Regions from separate parts of the Pseudoalteromonas sp. Of11M-6 genome, predicted to be linked through region 2. Evidence: predicted binding sites of a transcription regulator. Region 2 holds the regulator's gene; the other holds the start of a gene.
What was found. Region 2 encodes sigma-54, which starts transcription at its own class of promoters, with help from an activator protein. Its sites were predicted from a motif close to GTTGGCACGNNNNTNGNNT; they were not measured.

Region 1: the regulator sigma-54 is predicted to act here: its motif matches at 1,816-1,834, upstream of MHN32_RS03340 (flagellar assembly protein T N-terminal domain-containing protein).

The regions. Positions count from the first base shown of each region.
Region 1 covers NZ_JAKRFW010000004.1:35,042-39,716, reverse strand. Annotated here, with positions in the region: gene flgA (flagellar basal body P-ring formation chaperone FlgA) at 1-297, shown strand, start outside; gene flgM (flagellar biosynthesis anti-sigma factor FlgM) at 370-693, shown strand; gene MHN32_RS03350 (flagellar protein FlgN) at 686-1,114, shown strand; gene MHN32_RS03345 (flagellar biosynthesis protein FlgP) at 1,189-1,665, opposite strand; gene MHN32_RS03340 (flagellar assembly protein T N-terminal domain-containing protein) at 1,870-3,066, shown strand; tRNA gene MHN32_RS03335 (tRNA-Arg) at 3,175-3,249, opposite strand; gene MHN32_RS03330 (FlgO family outer membrane protein) at 3,583-4,224, opposite strand; gene MHN32_RS03325 (FlgO family outer membrane protein) at 4,235-4,675, opposite strand, start outside.
Region 2 covers NZ_JAKRFW010000001.1:209,427-226,408, reverse strand. Annotated here, with positions in the region: gene pmbA (metalloprotease PmbA) at 49-1,398, shown strand; gene mgtE (magnesium transporter) at 1,466-2,824, opposite strand; gene MHN32_RS01030 (HPr family phosphocarrier protein) at 3,174-3,443, opposite strand; gene rapZ (RNase adapter RapZ) at 3,444-4,310, opposite strand; gene ptsN (PTS IIA-like nitrogen regulatory protein PtsN) at 4,303-4,761, opposite strand; gene hpf (ribosome hibernation promoting factor) at 4,763-5,050, opposite strand; gene MHN32_RS01010 (RNA polymerase factor sigma-54) at 5,080-6,579, opposite strand; gene lptB (LPS export ABC transporter ATP-binding protein) at 6,626-7,351, opposite strand; gene lptA (lipopolysaccharide transport periplasmic protein LptA) at 7,351-7,893, opposite strand; gene lptC (LPS export ABC transporter periplasmic protein LptC) at 7,883-8,437, opposite strand; gene kdsC (3-deoxy-manno-octulosonate-8-phosphatase KdsC) at 8,434-8,985, opposite strand; gene MHN32_RS00985 (KpsF/GutQ family sugar-phosphate isomerase) at 8,985-9,956, opposite strand; gene MHN32_RS00980 (calcium/sodium antiporter) at 9,966-10,925, opposite strand; gene MHN32_RS00975 (ATP-binding cassette domain-containing protein) at 11,100-11,900, shown strand; gene mlaE (lipid asymmetry maintenance ABC transporter permease subunit MlaE) at 11,903-12,682, shown strand; gene mlaD (outer membrane lipid asymmetry maintenance protein MlaD) at 12,695-13,240, shown strand; gene MHN32_RS00960 (ABC transporter substrate-binding protein) at 13,243-13,929, shown strand; gene MHN32_RS00955 (STAS domain-containing protein) at 13,916-14,221, shown strand; gene MHN32_RS00950 (BolA family protein) at 14,227-14,484, shown strand; gene murA (UDP-N-acetylglucosamine 1-carboxyvinyltransferase) at 14,497-15,756, shown strand; gene MHN32_RS00940 (trypsin-like peptidase domain-containing protein) at 15,825-16,904, opposite strand.

The DNA of each region.
Region 1 (4,675 bases), on a different contig from region 2:
CAGCCGAAACGTTTTCGTAGGGTTTCCTATATAGAAGATAAGTCGATACTAATAGGCAGTAGAAGCAAACGTAATATCAGAGAAGGTCAAGCCTTTACTCAGGCTCATATTTGTATGGTCTGCAAAGGCGATACGGTGACGATTATTGCTAAATCAGGTGGGCTTGTGATCAAAACTCAAGGAGAAGCGCAGCAAGATGGCAACCGTGGTGAACTTATTAATATTAAAAACGCTCGCTCTGGCAAAACCTTACGTGCTAGAGTAATAGAAGTGGAAACAGTAGAGGTGAATTTATAAAAAATTTGCTAAAGTAATACTATTAAACGCCGATAACAAGGCTGAGAGTATAATTTTATTGGGTCTACAATCATGGTTAATCAAGTTAACGGTCAGAATCAGTCTACATCCGTTGCTAATAATGTTAAGCAACAGAAGGCTGAATTGCAAAGAAATGATGCTAATAGTGCGTCAGTTAAATCACCAGCTACACCGAAAGCAGCTGCGGATTCAGTGAGCCTGACTCCACAAGCGCAACAGCTGAAAACGGTCAACGAAAAAGCGCAGCAGTCATCAGGCTTTGACGACAAGAAAGTCGAAGAACTGAAAAAAGCGATTGCAGAAGGCAAGTATCAAGTTGACGCGGAAAAACTAGCCAAAAACATAGCTGCATTTGAGTTCGAAATATATGGATGATTTGGTTCGGCTCTGCCACCACAAACTTTCAGAACAAATCTCGACGCTAGAAGCGATGACCCAGCTTCTGGCTCGTGAGCTTGACGAGCTCGCGTCTCGGCGTGGCGACAACTTAAAAGAAATCGCTCGTGAAAAGCTAACTCTCATTTCAAAACTGCAAAAGCTCGACAATGAATTGTCAAAAACTGAGTCTCACGTCTTTGAAAGCAGTGAAGTAGCCCCGCTCGTTGCTAAAGTGCGAGCACTACTCAGTGAGTGCCAAACCAAAAATGAAATCAATGCTAAAACGGCTCATCAGGCTAATGTAAGCACACGTGAACTAAAAGGGATCTTAATTGGCGCACCAACTTCAATTACATATGGTCAAGATGGCAGCGTGAAAAGTAGCGACAGTGAATTGGTACGTAACCTAAAGGCGTAGCCACGCCTGTCGTATTTTAGTATTGAGGAACAATCGAAGTGAAGCGCATTAAGTAAGCAATATGTGATGAGTGCTTACTTAAAGCTATAAGATATCTTCTTAATTTTCTGCGGCTTGACTTGAGTAATATACAAATCATAAACGCGTTTCATATCAAGCTCTAACTCCGTCGCGTAAGTATCACCAACTGCGTAACTTTTCAGCACCTTAGCCCCACGAACAAGTCCATTTACTTGGCCCTTAAGACCGTCGTTTTGCGCAACCGCTCCTTTTACCGTAATCGTGGATGTCAAATTCTGGCCATACAGTTGCTCAGCCAATTCACGATAGGCTTCTAATTTTGAGACTTTAATGGCCATTAGCTGCTTCTCACCCGCAGTTTTACCCGGCTGAGCACTCAAAGGAGCGTACCCCACAGCCCGTAAAACAGGAAAAGTTTCCGGTTGCACTGTTTCATATTCAATATGCTTATCAACGAGGCTTGAACAGCCGCTGAGCCCTGCTAGCGAACAAACCATAACAACTGAACTGATAGAATTAGTGATACGCATTTCACTACACTCCGCTACAATAAATACCAATCAAAATTTAACGCTTCCCCAGCATCTTGGTCTCGCAAGGGTTGTTGTGGTTTCATCGAGTATTGGCAATAAATAAAATTAACTTTCATAAAATATGATTATGCACGAACCTTGCCAAAATTTGGCACAGGTATTGCTGAGTTAAAGGGTAGTTTTTGATCTGGGCATTTAAACATGAAAAAGCAATTCGCGACCAGTCTATCATTGTTGTGTATCACCTTAACTAATCCCGCTTATGCTGAATGGTTTGAAGTTACCGGCATAGCTGACGTTAAAAATGGCGACCATCAAAAAGCCAAAAGAAAGGCGGTAAATGACGCCATCACACAAGCTTTGCTGTTTTCTGGCGCTTCGGTGAGTAGTGTGCAAACCGTCACCGATGGTGTACTCACCCAAGATCAACTTAAGATCCGCTCAAATGCTGAAATCCAAAGTGCCAACGTAATTGCTGAAGCAAAAGTTGGTGACTCATGGCAGGTGACATTACATATCGATATTACCCCACAGAGTGCTCAGTGCCCTACTAGTGCTTACGACAAACAGGTTGCAGTCACACAAAGTCAGTTAAAAAATAAACACCAAGCAACACTAGGTCAAATTTTTGACATAAATAAAGCGGTGAGCGAGCGCCTATACCAGACAATGTCTGAACAAAAGTTGAGCTTAGAACCTGTTCCTTATTTCGCACAGACCATAGACGTTAACCGCTTTTTCAGCCAGCGGTTTGATTATAATGAACAGCTAATCGAGACCATTACGGCAAATACGAACAGCCAATTTGTATTACTGAGTCAAATTACTGATATTGCAGGTGTCGATAAACTTAATAGCGACTTCGCATTTTGGCAAAGTGATAAATATTTAAGAAGCTTCAAGGTAGACTTTGCGCTGTTTGATGCACTTTCTCATGAAAGGGTGTGGCAAAAGCAATATGCCACTCAAGGCGTGTGGCCGTTTAAGAAGACCAAATTAATTGATGTGTACAGTGAGCGCTTTTGGCAGACAGATTATGCTGATGAGATCCAAACCACGCTGACACAAATCGCAACTGATTTAAACGCAGCGGTGGCCTGCTTACCAACCAACGGCAAAATCCTACATATCGATGATGAACAAGTCGTTATTAATTTGGGCCGCATGCATGGCTTAGAGAATGGCCAGATCCTTAACGTAGCGCATAGTAATCCGCTGACTAATGTCGATGGTAAAATATTTATGCATCAAATTAAAACCATTAATAAACTGCAAGTGATCCAGGTGAATGCGCAAAACGCCATTGCGGTAAATATCAGTAATCGCCCACTTCACAATGTGCAAATTAATGATTTGGTTGAAATTCAAATAGAAAATGAAAATGAGTTTGAACTGTAAGGTTAAGACTACCTATGACGCAGACAAGATTTTCGACGACTTTACACACTCTACATCATGCTTCCGCCGCCCATTTACTTTGGTAATTCCACGCAAAAGTGATACCAATGGCGTCCCCAGTAGGAATCGAACCTACATCTAAGCCTTAGGAGGGCCTTGTTTTATCCATTAAACTATGGGGACAATCTCTAAAGTCAGATAACGATCGCTTTTTTTGACCTTCACTAGCGGGATCTGCATTACTTAATACCCATGAAAGTCTGGAGTTGTCGATTCTCTGTTGTACTGCATCTCAGTGACTTCACTTTAGTATACTGATCTTAATGAACTTTTAAAGATTAATAGTCAATTTATTCGCGGTAATAAATGAGCTGGTTCAGTAGGTGAATACGCAGCAGTTAAGACCCACTACTGCGCTATCAGTTACTTCACTTGAGGTGTGAATAAGAAGTAGGATAGTTCTTCGTTTAATAAAACCTAAACGGTATTTTCTTCTAAAAACCGCTATTTGAAGTACTACCTTGCAGCGGTTGCCTGATCATCAAGGATAAAATACGGGATGGTCACCACCGTGCTTGCTATCACTAAGTTGGTGTTAAACTCTAACAATCTTGCATTTACCTCCACGCCTCGTGGACGGTAAACCATAGTGCCTGTGAGCAAATGGCTGGGAGATTGCGTGTTTTTCAAGCGGCTTGCGTTACGCGAAAAAGTCAAGTCGCCACTGGATGTCACTTCAATTTTCCCCAATGCTTTAAAGTCTAACGCTTGATAACCTAGCTTTTGCATTTGATGCATTAAGGACTCAGCCAATTGGTTTCCTAGCTGGTTTGTATCCCTTAATGATTCATTAAAGTTGACAAAACTGGCTACCGCTATCGACTCAGGCTTTTGCCCTAATACAGTATCTGACAGTTCCAACGCAATTTGATTGGCGTAGTTAGCAATTTCTTTGCGATGACGATAGCTAACGAAACCAATATCTTGCAATACCGAGGCTTGTGAATCTTCATTACGCTCTTGCTCTTCCATCATGGCATACAATATTTCCATGTCGGATTGCTGCGTTTCTGTAGGTTCGGAAGCCGTTTGTTTTGTCATTTCGCAGCCACCGAGTAATGCAAGTGTCGTCGCGAATAGCACTACATTTTTCATCATCGCCTCCGAATTAGTTCGCACGCTCTATACGAATGCCATCGTATGCCGCACCATCTTGTAGGGCGTTAACTACGTTTTGCGGTAAAAAGCCTTGAGCAGAACCCACGACACTTTTACTTCTAAGCCCAACCACTCTGGCATTAACCATAACCCCGCCCTGATGATTCACCAAAGTACCACCTAGCACATACAAAAAAGGATGGTCGTCAGATAGCTCTAAAAAGTCACGGCTAAAAATGAAATCGCCTTCAGGTGTCACCCGGATATAGTCTGTTGTTTTAAAGTCCACAACAGGGATCCCAAATGCATGAAGCTCATGGATAAAGCTTTCTGCCAACTGGTTACCCAGCAAGGAACCTTTATCAAATTCTTTATCTAAAAATACAAAGCTTGTCACTGCTACCGGCGTTTTCTCATTCACGTGTTTCAAGTTTGCAACCATGTCTTGCAT
Region 2 (16,982 bases):
ATATTAACTAATATGTTTTAGTTAGACGAGCGAGCGGATAAGGTATCTATGACTCAACCTCAACAACACCCTATATATAATCAAATTGATGATGTGAAAAATGCAGTTGCCGATGTGTTAGCGCATGCTAAAAAACTAGGTGCAACCTCGGCAGAAGCGGCGATGTCTAGTACCTCTGGTCTGTCTGTAAGTACACGAATGGGAGAGGTTGAAACCATTGAGTTTAATCAAGATGGTGGTCTTGGTATTAGCGTTTATGTGGGTAATCATAAAGGCTCAGCATCAACCGCGGATCTGAGTCCTGAAGCCCTGCGCTCAGTGGTTGAAAAAGCCGTAGATATTGCTCGATTTACCTCGGATGACCCCTGTAATGGTGTGGCGGATAAAGCCTTGCTAGAGATGTCACCAGCAGATTTAGATCTTTTCCATCCTTGGCAAGTTTCTCCTGATGAAGCCATTGAGCAATGTATTACTGCTGAAAAAGCTGCGTTAGCATTCGATCCTCGAATCGTGAATTCTGATGGCGCGAGCTTATCGAGCCACCAAGGGATCCGTGTATATGGCAATAGTCATGGCTTAATTGCAGGGTTCCCACGTACCAGACACAGCCTGAGCACCATGGTGATTGGTAAAGAGGGTGAGCAAATGCAACGGGACTCTGCATATGCGTTATCTCGCGTGCACACGGAGCTAAAATCCCCTGAAGAAGTCGGTTTAGAGGCGGCACAATCAACGCTTGCAAAATTAGGCAGTCGTAAGGTGTCAACGCGCAAAGTGCCTGTTATTTTTCGAGCGGATATTGCTAACAGCTTATTTGGGCACTTAGTGTCAGGTATTGGTGGCGGCGCGCTATATCGTAAGTCTAGCTTCTTGTTGGATTCTTTAGACACACAAATTTTTAATCGCTGCGTTAACATTGAAGAGAAGCCACATTTATTAAGAGGGCTTGCTTCGAGTCCTTTCGATAGCGAAGGTGTAAAAACCATCGACCGTGAAATTATCACAGATGGCGTGCTCAATACTTACTTATTGGCAAGCTATGCTGCACGTAGAATGAATATGCAAGCGACAGGTCACGCAGGTGGGATCCATAACTGGTTAGTAAAACCAACACACGACGATTTAACCAGCCTACTTGCGTCGATGGGCACTGGTTTGTTAGTCACTGAACTTATGGGGCAAGGTGTTAATACGGTAACAGGTGATTACTCTAGGGGAGCTGCTGGTTTTTGGGTCGAAAATGGAGAACTTCAATATCCTGTAAGTGAAATTACTATCGCTGGTAATTTAAAAGATATGTTTATGGGGATTGAAGGCGTTGGCGCTGATATTGAATGCCGAGGCGCAGTACAAACCGGCTCTATACTACTCAATAATATGCAAATAGCGGGCGAATAACTCCCTCTCTCAGCTCAAGAAATGCTGGTTTTAACCAGCATTTCCCGCCGTTTCGACACTGTTACTGCTACACTAATAACCAAGTTGCGGTGCCAAGGAATGCAAAGATCCCGACAATATCGGTAACGGTTGTTAGTACCACACTACCAGCTAGCGCTGGATCGATATTCATTTTCTTTAACATAATTGGAATACTGGCACCCGCGATACCCGCTGCGACTAAGTTCATAAACATTGCGAAGGCAATTACAGCACCGAGTGTAAAATCCCACTGCCATATAGCAATAACCCCAGCGATCAAGACAGACCACAGCACGCCGTTTAAGGCGCCGATCGCCAGCTCTTTACCCATTAAAAACTTTTGGTTAGTCTGGTTAATATGACCAAGGGCAATACCGCGAATCACTAGGGTTAGCGTTTGGCTACCGGCAACGCCGCCCATACTTGGTACTATGCCATTTAACACCGCGAGAATAGGTAAAATATCCAAAGTACCTTCGAAGAAGCTTGCAACAAACGCAGCCATCAAGGCAGTTAGCAGGTTAATCCCAAGCCAAATAGAGCGGCGCTGGCTACTTTTTAAAACTGGCGCAAAGGTGTCTTCTTCATCTTCAAGACCTGCCATACTTAACAAGCTGTGCTCAGCATCTTCACGAATAACGTCAACAACGTCATCAATGGTGACACGGCCAAGCAAATGGGCGTTATCGTCAACGACGGGAGCTGAGATCCAGTTATGACGCTCAAAAAGCTGCGCCACTTCAGACTCATCCATGGAGATAGGGATCGTTTCCTTATCTTCATCCATCAAGTCTCGAACCATACTGTCAGGAGACTTAGTTAATAAGGTATTGACAGGCAGTGTGCCTAAAAAGCAGTTGTCTTTATCAACTACATACAACTCGTCCGTACCATCTGGCAATTCGCCTTTAAGGCGTAGATATCTAAATACAACTTCTAAGGTAACATCGGGTCGAATAGTGACCGTGTCGGTGCTCATTAGCGCACCGGCAGAGTGTTCCTTGTAGGACAAAGCTTGTGTCGCACGTTCTCTATCTTGGCTATCCATCGCACCGATAACGTCTTGGTAGACGGTATCAGGCAGGCTTCTTAGGACATCACCAAGGTCATCGTCGTCCATGTCTTCTGTAGCGGCGGCAATTAGCTCCGGCTCCATCTGGGCGATGATCCCAAGTCTTACGTCCTCTGACAGTTCCTCTAAGACATCCCCTTGGATATCTGGGTCAACAAGCTGCCACAGCATAGAGCGAACTTTATGAGGGGATGATTCTAAAAGCAGTGCAGTGTCACAAGGTGCTGTTTCTGCGAGCATACGCCTAACTTGAACAAACTGACCACTGTTTAAGGCGTTAGTTACCTTTTGGAGTTGTTCCAGTGTGTAGTCTTGTTCAAATACTTCAGGCATAGGCATCCTTTTTGATATTAATGGTGGCTAACGTGATTAAGTTAACCCTATTCATTTATTTTATCGCAGAAATCAATTTCTTAATTTGAATTTTATTCGTGTTGTTTCTGCTGGTGGGTTGCTATCGTTAATACACGTTAAAGGTGTACGCAACGATAAAGTAGGATTTTCCGGCAACTCGCTTTACTGCACGAAAGAAACCTAAATTGGTATTACAGTGTAACTCAGTTTATTAGGAACTACCAAGGTTTACGCTTAATTATGAGAGACTTATTAGACCACTTTGGTTACGGAGGAGGGGGAGATTTGCAGGGAGTAAATGAATCAGGCCTTATTGTTTTACTGACGATTACTCGGATTCATTAAACTTATTTTCTATCAGTCCGCCAATGGCGTCTAGTGCATACTGAGCATCAGGACCTTCACAAACCACTCGGACTTCTTTCCCTTGGCTGCTTTCAAGTAACAACAGCGCTAGTACGCTGTCAGCAGCAGCACTTTTGTCTCCTTGATATAAGGTCACTTCGGCATCAAATTGGGTTGCTAATTGCGCAAGAACCGTCGCTGCTCGAGCGTGCAGGCCGAGTTTGTTTTGGATTAAAAACGTATCTTCTAACATTTAACCCTCTTGCTCTCGGTGACGAATTTTGACGTTGGGATGGGTTTTAGCAAAACGTTCACCAATGGTTTGCGCTAAGTATACCGAGCGATGTTGCCCACCTGTACATCCTATTGCGATCGTTAGATAACTGCGATTGTTACGCTCTAAGTGTGGTAACCAAGTTTGTACGAAGGTTTGGATCTGCCAAGTAAACTTTTGCACGATGCTGTGACTCGACAAATAGTCTTTGACTGGCTGATCTAAGCCAGTTAGCGGCTTAAGCTCAGGCTCCCAATGTGGGTTGGGTAAAAAGCGCGCATCAAAAACGTAATCCGCTTGTTTTGGGATGCCGTGTTTAAAGCCGAAAGATTCAAAGGTAATAATGAGTTGTTTGTCTTTTTTACCTAAGATTTTTTCGCGGATATCTTCTGCAAGTTGATGAACGCTCAGGCCTGTAGTATCAATGAGAAAATCGGCGCGAGTGATCAGCACGTCTAACAATTCCCGTTCTTTCTTTATCGCAACATCTAATGGAAGATTATGCAGTGAAAGAGGGTGCAAACGGCGTGTTTCTGAGAAGCGCTTTATCAGGGTTTGATCGTCACTGTCTAAATAAAACAGGGTAGGTTTGGCAAAGCCTGGTAAGTATTCAAGAATGTCATTAAACTCGTCCTGTTCTTTAGGTAAGTTTCTAACATCAATACTGACTGCAATTTTATTATAATTGTCCGAAACACTGCGGACTAAAGACGGCAGCAAATTGACCGGAATGTTATCCACACAATAGTAGCCTAAGTCTTCCAATACTCGAAGCGCTACAGATTTACCAGAGCCTGAGCGGCCACTGATAATGATAAGCTCGAGTCCTTTTTCGTCATCACTCATCAAGTTCACCTTGGATCACTGCATATAACTCATCATCACTTTTTGCTTGCCTAAGCATTTTGCAAAAAGACTTGTCTTTGAGTGTATCAGCAATCGCCGCTAAGGTCTTCAGGTGTTGTTGATTATCACCTTCAGGTACGATGAACGCGACAAAAATATCGACAGGCTGCTTATCTATGGCTTCAAACTGGATCCCTTGCTCGCTGACAAGCACCATTGCAAGGATTTTATCCAAACCTTCAAGTCGACCATGGGGAATGGCAATGCCTTTACCGATCCCTGTGCTGCCCAATTTCTCTCGCGCCATTAAGGCGTCCAAGATAGCATGCTGACTGGTATTTGGAATTTGGCTATGAGCCAGTTCGCTGATGTATTCTAAAATACGTTTTTTGCTATTAAAAAGGACCGCAGCTTTACTGCAGTCCTTGTTCACTAATTCACTTAATTTCATCTTAGTGTCGAGTGAGCTTCTCTTTGTGTTTAATAACTTGACGATCTAGCTTGTCGATAAGGCCATCAATTGCGGCATACATATCTTGATGCTCTGTTGATGCAAATAGCTCGCCGCCGTTTACGTGTAATGTTGCTTCTGCTTTTTGTACTAGTTTCTCGACATCAAGGATCACATGCACATTATTGATATGATCAAAGTGCCTTTCTAGCTTCGCAAACTTGTTGGTGACATAGTCTCTTAATGAGTCAGTAATTTCTACATGGCGACCAGTTAGATTTAGTTGCATAAGCATTTTTCCTTCTTGGGTTTTACGTCTTATATCAAGCTTTTACGCTGATTTGACGGTGGAATGGCTAGGGATTCACGATATTTTGCAATCGTACGTCTCGCTACCTTAATTCCTTGCTCAGCTAAGATATCTGCAATTTTGCTGTCACTCAATGGCTTCGCGGTATTCTCTGCAGCTATCAGCTTTTTGATAAGTGCTCTAATTGCTGTAGAAGAGCACTCACCTCCATTTTCCGTACTTACATGGCTAGAGAAGAAATACTTCAGCTCAAATATTCCCCGAGGTGTATGCATGTATTTTTGTGTTGTCACACGGGAAATTGTGGACTCATGCATCTCAACCATTTCAGCAACATCATTTAGCACCATAGGGCGCATTGCTTCGGGGCCATGTTCAAAGAATGCCTGTTGTTGTTGCACAATGCAATTGGTAACTTTTAATAAAGTATCATTTCGGCTTTCTAAGCTTTTAATAAACCACTTTGCTTCTTGTAAATGTGAGCGAATAAACTGACTATCCGTACTGGATTTCGCCGTTCTAGACATCGCAGCGTAATGGTCATTTACTCTTATTTTAGGCATAGCATCAGGATTTAGCTCTACGACCCAACGACCTTTTACTTTTTTCACCGATACGTCAGGGATCACATATTCAGGCTCTTCATGAATAATGCTTGCCGCAGGCTTTGGGTTAAGGCTATGTATTAACGTCATGACCTCTTTGAGATCGGCTTCTTTAAGGCGCGTTTTCTTAGCCAAAGTTCGATAGTCACGGCTGGCAAGCAAGTCGATATGCTCTGTCAGGATCATTTTTGTTTCGGCAATCCATGGGGTATCTGGGGCGAATTGGTTTAGCTGAATGCATAAGCATTCTTGTAAACTACGCGCTGCGATACCGACAGGGTCAAAAAGCTGAATGCGTTTGAGTACGGCTTCGACTTCATCTAGCTCAATAGGCTCTTCGCTATTCTCGTCATTAATGCTTTCTAAAATGTCTTCGCAAGACAGTGTTAGAATGCCTGACAGGTCGACCGCTTCAATAATCGCAATCGCAATAGCTCTATCTGTTGGACTAAATGGTGTCAGTTCGAGTTGCCACATGAGATAATCGTGGAGAGATTCAGAGGTTTCCCCTTGATAAACATTATCGTCATCGGGAAGTGGACCTGAGCTTGCAGCAGGCGCTGCACTCATATACTCGTCCCAAGTGACATCCATGGCAAGGTCATCGCTCACAGTGTCTTTGCTCATGGCGGTATCTGAGTCTATCTCATAGTCACTAACCTGCGTTTCATCGGCTGAATCTTGATTGTCGTCAGCACGGCTCTTTTCTTGGCTGTGTTGGTCAGCGTTTTCGCCGTCAGTATTATCACCTTCTTCCACTTCCAACAATGGATTGCTGTCTAATGCTTCTTGTATTTCTTGTTGCAGATCCAATGTACTAAGCTGCAGCAAGCGAATGGCTTGTTGCAGTTGCGGAGTCATTGTAAGTTGCTGCCCCATGCGCAGCTGTAATGATTGCCTCATGTATCTCTAACAATCCTTTTTAACAGTTATTAATACTACGTCTTAACTATAGCTTGAATTGTTCGCCTAGGTAGACATCTCTTACGGTTTGATCTGCCAAAACATGTTCTGGCGTGCCTGCAGCGATTAACTCACCATGTGAAACGATGTAGGCCTTTTCACATACGTCCAGTGTTTCTCTAACGTTATGATCGGTGATAAGCACACCGATACCACGGTTTTTTAGGTGCTCTATGATTGTCTTTATATCTAACACCGAAATAGGATCAACACCAGCAAAAGGTTCATCTAACAGGATAAACTTAGGGTTTGCGGCTAAAGCGCGAGCAATTTCGACTCGTCTTCTTTCGCCTCCCGACAATGCCATGCCCTGTGAGTCGCGAATGTGTTGAATATTAAACTCATCCAGTAACTCGTTTAGTTCAGCTTCTCTTTCAACTTTAGATAAGTCTTTTCGAGTTTCTAAAATCGCCATCAAATTTTGATAGACCGTGAGTTTTCTAAAGATTGAAGACTCTTGCGGTAGATAGCCAATACCAAGTCGTGCACGGCTGTGCATCGGTAACAAAGTGATATCTTCGTCATCAATCTGAATATAGCCTTTGTCGCTTGGTACTAACCCTACAATCATGTAGAACGTAGTGGTTTTACCTGCACCATTTGGTCCTAATAAGCCTACAATACTGCCAGCCTGAACACTTAAACCAACATTTTTGACGACCTGACGACCCTTATAACTCTTTGCTAGACCAGTTGCTTTGAGCTCGCTCATTAATTGTTACCTTCTTCCTGCGCTTTTTTCTCTTTAGCGTCTTTTTTGTCATCAACAGGAACAAGGATGGTTCTTACTCGAGAGTCTTCTTGGTCTGAGCGCTCAGCGCTGATCAATTGCTTTTCAATGTCATAGGTGATGACTTGAGCATTGATTTTTTGCCCAGTTTGATTGATTTCAGCATCACCAGAAATCACTAGGGTTCCCTTCGCTACGTCGTAACGGATTTCATTTGCTTTGGCTTCTAGCAAGTTGCCATCGGGTTGACGTTCGCTAAAAGTGGCAGGGCTGCCAGTTGCCACAAGCAGTTGCTTGTTAATGCCAAGTTCCGCGCGACGGTGGACCTCTAGGCGATCGGCATTTATCTTTCTGTTGCCATGAATAATAACAACATTCTGTTCAAAAATACCGATGTTGCTTTGCAGTTGCGCTTGCTGACGGCCAGCATCAATAATGACTTCATTTTGTTCTGCAGCAATTGCTAGAGTAGAACTTGCAAGCAAGCCGATGAAAACTAGTTTGTTAATGATTTTACTGGTCATAATAAATTGTCTTTGTGTGGTTGATGAGTTCGATCACTTGCTTTTGTAGATCCGCATGCAGCCCTTTACCTGTGATCCTAAGACTAGGACCGTTGATAACGACAGGGTGTTCCGACTTCATCAATTTTTGCTTAATTTCAACTCTTACATTATCGGCATTGATATCCGTGATCATGGCGTTAGGCGTTAAATTCTTTGCCAACACATTGCCCTCTAATATCAAGGTGTTGTTTTCGTATAGGGTTGCTTCTAATGCGCTTATTTGCCAATTCTGTTCACCGTTATATAAGGTGAAAATGGGCTTTTCAAAGTGACTAAAGCCAAGATCTTGATACAACTCCATCTTATCAGCAGTTACCTGATAGTTTAATAAGCCATTTTCACTATAGGTCGTTTGCTGAAGCGTGGTTGCAACATAATCGGGTTTAGCTAACGGTTCATCTTCTTTTGCAGGATCCGCCTCTGATGGATTAAACATGGGCGACCACATCCATACCATTAAAGAAGCGAAAACAATGAGTAAGATGACACGTAATACGGTCATGTACTTGATCCTTTGGAAGTCAATAAGTGATTTTGGCTGAGCATTAGAAGATCAGTTAGTTCTCTCACGGCACCAAAGCCACCTGGCATCAAGGTCGTGTAATGGGCGATATGTTTAACAAGAGGATGTGCATCATTGACGGCAACGGCAAAACCAACTCGTTCCATTATGGGTAGATCTGGGCCATCATCACCAATATATGCAATTTCGTCATCATTAAGGTTGAGCTTAGTCTTCAGTTCATCATATGCCACTAACTTGTTTTCTTGACCTTGGTAAATATAAGTTACATTTAAACTAGTCATGCGTTGCTGAACTATTTGTGAATGTCTACCTGTGATAACGGCGACTTCGATACCACTATCAATCAAGGCCTTAATACCAAACCCGTCTTTGGTATTAAATGCTTTCAGTTCTTCACCATTGTTACCAAGGTATATACGGCCATCTGAGAATACGCCATCAATATCGCAAATTAATAATTTGATTTGTTTTGCTTTTTCCCAAGCTTCAGTTGAAATCGTCTGATATAAATCTTCAAATTGCATTACAGCACCCCCGCTCTAAGTAAATCTTGCGTATTCAAGGCGCCAACTGGAATGTTGTTTTCGTTCACCACAATCAAGCCGTTAATCCGTTTGGTTTCCATAATATTGAGTACCTCAGCTGCGAGCATATCGGCGCGTGCCGTCGTACTTTTAGCCGTCATCACTTGCGTGATTGGGGTGGTGTGAATATCGACCTTTTGTTCGATAATACGGCGCAAGTCACCATCGGTAAAAATACCTTGCAATTGCGAGCTTTCATCTACGATTGCCGTCATACCTAAACTTTTAGCGGACATTTCAAATAAAGCTTCTTTAACTGTGCAATGACTATTGACCATAGGGATAGCATTCCCTTGATGCATGACATCAGCAACGGTTAGCAGTAGACGTCTTCCCAAACTACCACCAGGGTGGGAAAGTGCAAAATCATCAGCCGTAAAGCCTCTGGCTTCAAGTAGCGCAACCGCGAGCGCATCACCCATCACTAGCGTAGCTGTGGTGCTTGCCGTGGGTGCAAGTCCTAATGGGCAGGCTTCTTTTGATACTTTAACACAAAGGTGAACCGTCGCATTACGAGCTATCGTAGAGCTTGGGTTGCCTGTCATGGAAATAACGGGGGCCCCTAAGCGCTTAATTACAGGTAGGATTGAGATCACCTCTTGGGTTTCCCCTGAGTTGGAGATCATCAGTACCACATCATCTTTGGTGATCATACCTAAGTCGCCGTGACTTGCTTCACCTGGATGAACAAAAAATGCGGGGCTGCCAGTACTTGCGAGTGTCGCTGCGATTTTGTTACCGATGTGGCCGGACTTACCCATGCCAATCACGATGATGCGACCTTGACAGCCAAACATAATTTCACAGGCTTTTACAAATTGCTGATCAACAAACTGTTGCACTTCTTCTATTGCTGCAAGTTCGGTAGCAAAAACTTGATTTGCAGAATCAATAAATGGGTTCGTTGTCACAAGGCTTCCTTAAATGATGTAGTAAATATAACCGACGAAGCTTGCGACAAGTATGCCACCTTCCAAGCGGTTGATGCGGCGCTGACCTGTTAAGCTGAGGCTCATTAGGATAAGCAGCAGTGTCGCGCCAAGCATAATAAATATATCACGTGACGCAATATTGGCGTCGAGGACGGATGGGTTAATGATCCCAGCAATGGATAGCACGGCCAATATATTAAAGATGTTCGAACCAATAATATTGCCAAGCGCTAGATCGTCCTCCTTCTTTAGTACACCAGCAACACAAGCAGCAAGCTCGGGTAAACTAGTACCAACGGCGATAATGGTTAATCCTATTAGCAGGTCACTCATGCCAAAATATTTGGCGATATCAACCGCAGCGCCAACGAGATAGTCCGCGCTAATAGGCAGTAAAATCATACCCACGATTAACCAGAAAACAGCTTTTTGAGTTGGAATATTATTTGGCACTTCTTCACAGGCTTCACTGACAAATGGGTCATCATTATCTCCACCACCACGCTTGGTGATAATGATAAGTGCAAGAAGAAAAGCGGCGAAACCGACTAATAACAAAACACCTTCTACGAAACTAAAGTGGTTATCACTAACGATATACCAAGCTGCCAATGAAACGACGACTAACAGCGGCATTTCGCGGCGCAAAATACCAGAGCCAACGGAGAGTGGCCTTAATAACGCGGTGAGACCCAAAACGAGTAAGATATTGGCGATGTTAGAACCTATGGCATTGCCCACGGCGGTGTCTGTTTTATCTGCAAGAGAGGCTTGCGCAGCAACCATCATTTCTGGTGCTGAAGAACCCATGGCCACGATAGTTAAACCAACAATTAATGTTGGTACACCAAAGTTTCGTGCAAGAGCGGCCGCACCAAAAACAAAGCGGTCAGCACTCCAAACCAGTGCAATAAAGCCAAGAATGAGAATAACAAACGATAAAACCATGAACCTCTAGCCAATAGGATTAAAATTTCGATAGATACTACCAAAAGCGCTCTGGAAAGTATAAGCAAACCGTTACATTTCACTACTTACAAAATTTTACCAAAACGATTTTCCATCTTGTTTGAAAAAAAAGTATCATACTTGGATGAATATAGTCTGGATCTGGAGAGCGACTTGTCGCAGTCAATTGTAGAAATCAAGGATGTAACCTTCTCTCGGGGTGAAAGGATCATCTACAAAAACATGAGCTTTTCCGTACCAAAAGGCAAAATTACCGCAATAATGGGGCCGAGCGGCATTGGTAAAACCACCATGTTGCGACTGATTGGTGGTCAGCTTAAGCCTGATAGCGGTGATATTCTTTTTGCTGGAAACAGTATCCCTAACATGTCTCGAGCAGCTTTATACCAAGCTCGAACGCGCATGAGCATGTTATTTCAAAGTGGCGCTTTGTTTACTGATATGAGCGTGTTCGATAATGTGGCGTTTCCTCTGCGCGAGCATACTGAATTATCTGAAGAGTTAATCCGTTTAGTGGTGTTGATGAAACTCCAAGCGGTTGGCCTTCGTGGTGCAAAAGATTTAATGCCGGCAGAGCTTTCTGGTGGTATGGCAAGACGTGCGGCTTTAGCGCGTTCTATTGCGCTTGATCCTGAATTAATCATGTACGATGAACCGTTTGCAGGTCAGGATCCGATCTCCATGGGTGTTCTAGTTCGCTTGATTAAGTCGCTTAATGAAGTGTTGGGATTATCGTCGTTGATAGTTACCCATGATGTCACCGAAGTACTGAGCATTGCTGACCACGTCGTTATTATTGCTGAACAAGGTGTGATTGGTACGGGAACCCCTGAACAGATGCTTGAACACGAATCGCCATTAGTGCAGCAGTTCTTACAAGGCCTTGCGGATGGTCCTGTGCCATTCCACTTTAAAGCGCCAGATTATCAGCAAGCGCTGTTGCAAGGAGAGTGAGTATGGTCGACTTTTTACAAAAACTAGGCCACAAAACCCTCAGCCGTTTTGCCGCACTTGGCCGTGCCACAACAATGCTTTTTGGGGCGCTATGTAGCTTACCTAATTTCCGAAAAGGCACGCCGCTGTTGATAAAGCAACTTTACATGGTTGGTCATCAATCATTGTTGATTATCATGGTGTCTGGTTTATTTATCGGCATGGTATTGGCATTACAAGGCTATACCGTGTTAGTTGGGTATGGCGCTGAAGATAGCCTTGGACCTTTGGTTGCTTTGAGTTTACTTAGAGAGCTGGGCCCTGTGGTAACCGCACTCTTATTTGCAGGACGTGCAGGCAGTGCGTTAACTGCAGAAATCGGTTTGATGAAGGCAACGGAGCAATTATCTAGTTTAGAAATGATGGCGATAGACCCGCTTAAGCGCGTGGTTGCCCCCCGTTTTTGGGCCGGTTTTATTAGTATGCCGTTACTCGCACTGATATTCTCTGCGATCGCTATTTTAGGCGCACACTTGGTGGGTGTTGATTGGTTAGGCGTAGATTCAGGTAGCTTCTGGTCAATTATGCAATCGCAAGTGTCGTTTCAACAAGACATCTTAAATGGTCTTATTAAGAGTTTCGTATTTGCACTATTAGTAACTTGGATCGCGCTATACAAAGGCTATGACTGTATTCCTACTTCAGAAGGAATAAGTAAAGCGACGACAGAGACGGTAGTACATTCTTCACTGGCTGTACTTGGCTTTGACTTTGTATTAACAGCGGTTATGTTCTCAAGTTAAAAGGTTTTAAAAATGAATACACGGAAAATAGAAATTTTAGTTGGCTTGTTCGTGGCATTGGGCATTGCTGCATTTGTTATGTTGGCGCTAAAGGTGGCTAACTCAGGCTTAAGCGGCAACGGTGAAACTTACACTTTGCATGCTAAGTTCGAAAATATAGGTTCGTTGAAAACTCGTGCCCCAATTAAGGTGGGTGGGGTTGTGATTGGCCGTGTTGATGGAATTCACATCCATCCACAAGAGTTCGTGCCAGTAGTTTCAATGAGTTTAGATAAAAACTACGAGTGTCAGTTTTCCGATACGTCGTCGGTTTCGATTTTGACGTCGGGCATTTTAGGTGAGCAGTATTTAGGTATTTCTCCGGTTATTGCTGCTGAATCTGCGAAGCAAAAATGTCTTGGTCAGGAAGTAACGAGTGAAGATAGCGTTGATCTTGAGTCTCTTTTTGGTGTGGAAACAAAAGCGCTAAAAGACGGTGACATGATCACAGATACAAAATCGGCACTGGTATTAGAAGAGCTAATTGGTCAGTTCCTATTTAATCAAGGGAGCGAGTAAATATGTTAAAAAACATCTATGCAAAATGTCTGACTTTGTTTGTAGCATTGATGGCTACCGCATTGGTTCAGGCGAAAGAAGTGGATTCAAGCGATCCTTATAAAATGGTAGAGCAAGTTGCGGCGCAAACTTTTCAGCGTGTTACGAAAGAGCAAAATATCATTGAAAAAGACAAAGAACACTTACGCGTTATCGTAGAAGAAGAGCTCTTGCCTTACATTGATTACAAATATGCTGCGTATCGTGTATTAGGTTCTTATATTCAAAAGGTTCGCAACATTGAAAGTAAAGAGGAGAAAGCCGCTGCTGTCGAGCATATTAGAGAGTTTATTGAGGTATTCAAAAATTACTTGGTAGCGACTTATGCTGGTGTATTTACTCAATATAAAGACCAAAAGGTAGAATTTGGTGAGCATCGCCCATTTGAGAATGAGGCTGTGGTGGTTGTTAAGACCAAAATTGTAGAACCAGGTAAGCCTGATATCAAAATTGATTTTAAAGTTAGACGCGGGCAAGACGGTGACTGGCGTGCTTTTGACATGATGGCGGAAGGCATTAGTTTACTAGATGCCAAACAATCGGAGCTACATGGTATTTTGCGTCAGCAAGGTATTGAGCATGTGATCCAACTGTTAGATAAGAAGAGCAAGCTTCCGGTGCAATTTAGAGGGGATGATGGTGACGCCTAATATTTCATTCACCGAAAGTAAAGGTGAAATCGTGTTAACTGGTGAGCTTACGAGAGCGAGTTTACCAAGCGCACTGAAACAGTCGACCATCGTTCAAGTGTTGAAAAATGCACAATCAACCGTCTATTTTAACCTTTCTGAGGTGACAAGGGTTGACACCGCGGGCTTAGCTTGGTTAATTCACTCTTTAGGTCAATTGAAACAGCGCGACATTCGTCTCGAGCTGAAAAATACGCCTGAGCAACTGCAAAATTTAATGGAGTTGGGACAGGTGACAACCCTATTTGAGTGAGTCTAATGGAAACAAATCAAGTCGAAACTTTATTGAGAGATACACTATCGCTTGACGAGATCATCGTCAAAGCTAATGGTAGTCACTACGAAGTCATTGCTGTTGGAACGTGTTTTGACGGATTAAGAAGGCTGAAAAGAGAACAGCTGATCTACGGCCCACTGATGGATACTATTAAAGACGGCACTATGCATGCTGTTAGTATTCGTGCATTCACACCTGATGAATGGCAAAAAGAGCGCAAATTTATTCTTCCACAATAACGGAGTGCCGCAATGGATCAGTTTGTTATCCAAGGTGGCACCACTTTAGCCGGTGAAGTCACTATTTCAGGGGCTAAAAACGCAGCCCTACCTATTTTATTCGCCGCTCTGCTTGGCGATGGTAAAAGCCGTTTTTCTAATGTACCGCACTTACGCGATATAGGTACCACTGAAGCCTTATTAAAAACACTGGGCGCTGAAGTTGAGTGGGACGGCGATATCTTAGAAATCAACGGAGCAACGGTAAATAGCGTGCTTGCACCTTATGAACTCGTTAAGCAGATGCGTGCGTCGGTACTCGCGTTAGGCCCATTAGTTGCCAGATTTGGTCAGGCGCAAGTTTCCCTACCGGGAGGTTGTGCTATTGGTGCTCGTCCAGTCGATCTGCATATTTCAGGCCTTGAGAAAATGGGCGCTAAGATCAAAGTTGAGAATGGTTATATCCATGCGGTAACCGAGGGTCGTCTTCGTGGCGCTGAGATCTTTATGGAAACCGTCAGCGTTGGTGCTACTGAAAACTTATTGATGGCTGCAACCCTCGCCGATGGTAAAACTGTGATAGATAATGCTGCGCGAGAGCCAGAGATTATTAACTTAGCTGAATGCTTAGTTGCCATGGGTGCCAAGATCAATGGTGCAGGCTCTAGCCGAATTGAGATAGAAGGCGTTGAGCGTCTTAATGGTTGTGAGCATAAAATCCTTCCTGATCGCATCGAAACAGGGACCTTTTTGGTTGCTGCGGCAATGGCAAAAGGCGAAGTACTATGTAAAAACACGGATTATCATAGTCTTGAACCTGTGCTTGAAAAGCTACGTGCCGCCAATGCTATCGTTGAGGTAAGTGAAGACAGTATTTATGTGGATATGCGTCAACGCGCTTTGAAAGCCGTTAATATTAAAACCATGCCACATCCTGGCTTTCCAACAGACATGCAAGCTCAGTTTACTGCATTAAATGTGGTGGCTGAAGGTAGCGCGACAATCACAGAAACTATCTTTGAAAACCGCTTTATGCATGTGCCAGAGTTACAGCGTATGGGCGCGAATATTCGTTTAGAAGGCAACACTGCAATCTGTGGTGAGACAGAGTCGTTATCTGGTGCACAGGTAATGGCAACCGATTTACGCGCTTCAGCGAGTCTTATCCTAACGGGTATTGTTGCAACAGGCGAAACCATCGTAGATCGCATCTATCACGTTGATAGGGGTTATCAGAAGATAGAAGATAAGCTAAGCCGTTTAGGTGCAAATATAAAACGCCGTAAAACCTGAGCATAATTAAGCAAATTGGTAAAAAACGAAAAGCGTCTTCCGGGACGCTTTTTGCTTAACCTTTTTGCCTAATATAACCCTGTTTCGAGTTCAGCGACTTCCACCGTAATAGTGAGGCGCTGACCACCCCTGAGTACTTCAAACTCGAGTTTAGTACCGGGCGCGGTATTGCCTATCGTCTTCAGTGTCCTTTGCGGATTAGTCACAGGTTCTCCACCTACTTTAACCACAATATCATGCTCTTTCATGCCAGCTTGCCATGCGGGACCTAGCGGGTCTAATTCGCTCACAGCAAGGCCGACAATTGGTGTGTAGAGATCCGTTACACTTTTACCTGTATTATCAACTGGCGTGCCTCTAAAGCCGAGATAGCCCCGGATCACTCTGCCATCCATAATAAGTTTATGCATCACGTCCAGTGCAAGATCATAAGGGATCGCAAAAGAGATACCTTGGATATCAATATTCAAACGTGTGCGAAATTGTGCAGAGGTAATGCCAACTAGTGCGCCATTAGAATTGACAACGGCACCACCTGAGTTACCAACATTAATCGCGGCATCCATTTGCAGCAAATTATTGAATTGGCTTTCCGTGAGTGTCTGTTTGCCTGTTGCACTGATAATGCCTTGCGTAATGGTTTGTCCAATGTTCAACGGATTACCAATTGCGAGCACCACATCCCCAACACGTGGTGAGTAGTCGTGATCGATAGGAATGACAGGCAAATTCTCGGCTGGAATTTTTAATAAAGCTAAATCGGTGATGGTGTCATAGCCTATCAGTTGCGTATCGCTATATTGGCGGCCATCAGGAAGAAGTACAATGATTTGGTCGGCATTGTTCACCACATGATAGTTTGTCAGTATGTAACCATCTCGGCTCATAATAACACCAGAGCCAAGCTCTCTAACCGTATTTTGGCGCTGGTATCTTGGCTGATTGCTAAAGCCCTCGGAAAAAATCGTTACGACCGCTGGAGCCGTTTTTTCTACAGCATCAGCAAAACTCATATGATGGGCCTGAATATGTGGGGCCTCAAGTTTTGGCAAGTTATCCCTCAGCTCAGGATTAAACCAAATGATGATAAAAGCGATCCCAAGTCCGGCAAGCAGCGGTGGAAAAATGAATTTAATTAATTTGAACACAAGAGCTTATATTTATCGTTATCTAATACTGCTAATAATGACACAAAAAAAAACACAGCGACAAGTTTCGCTGTGTTT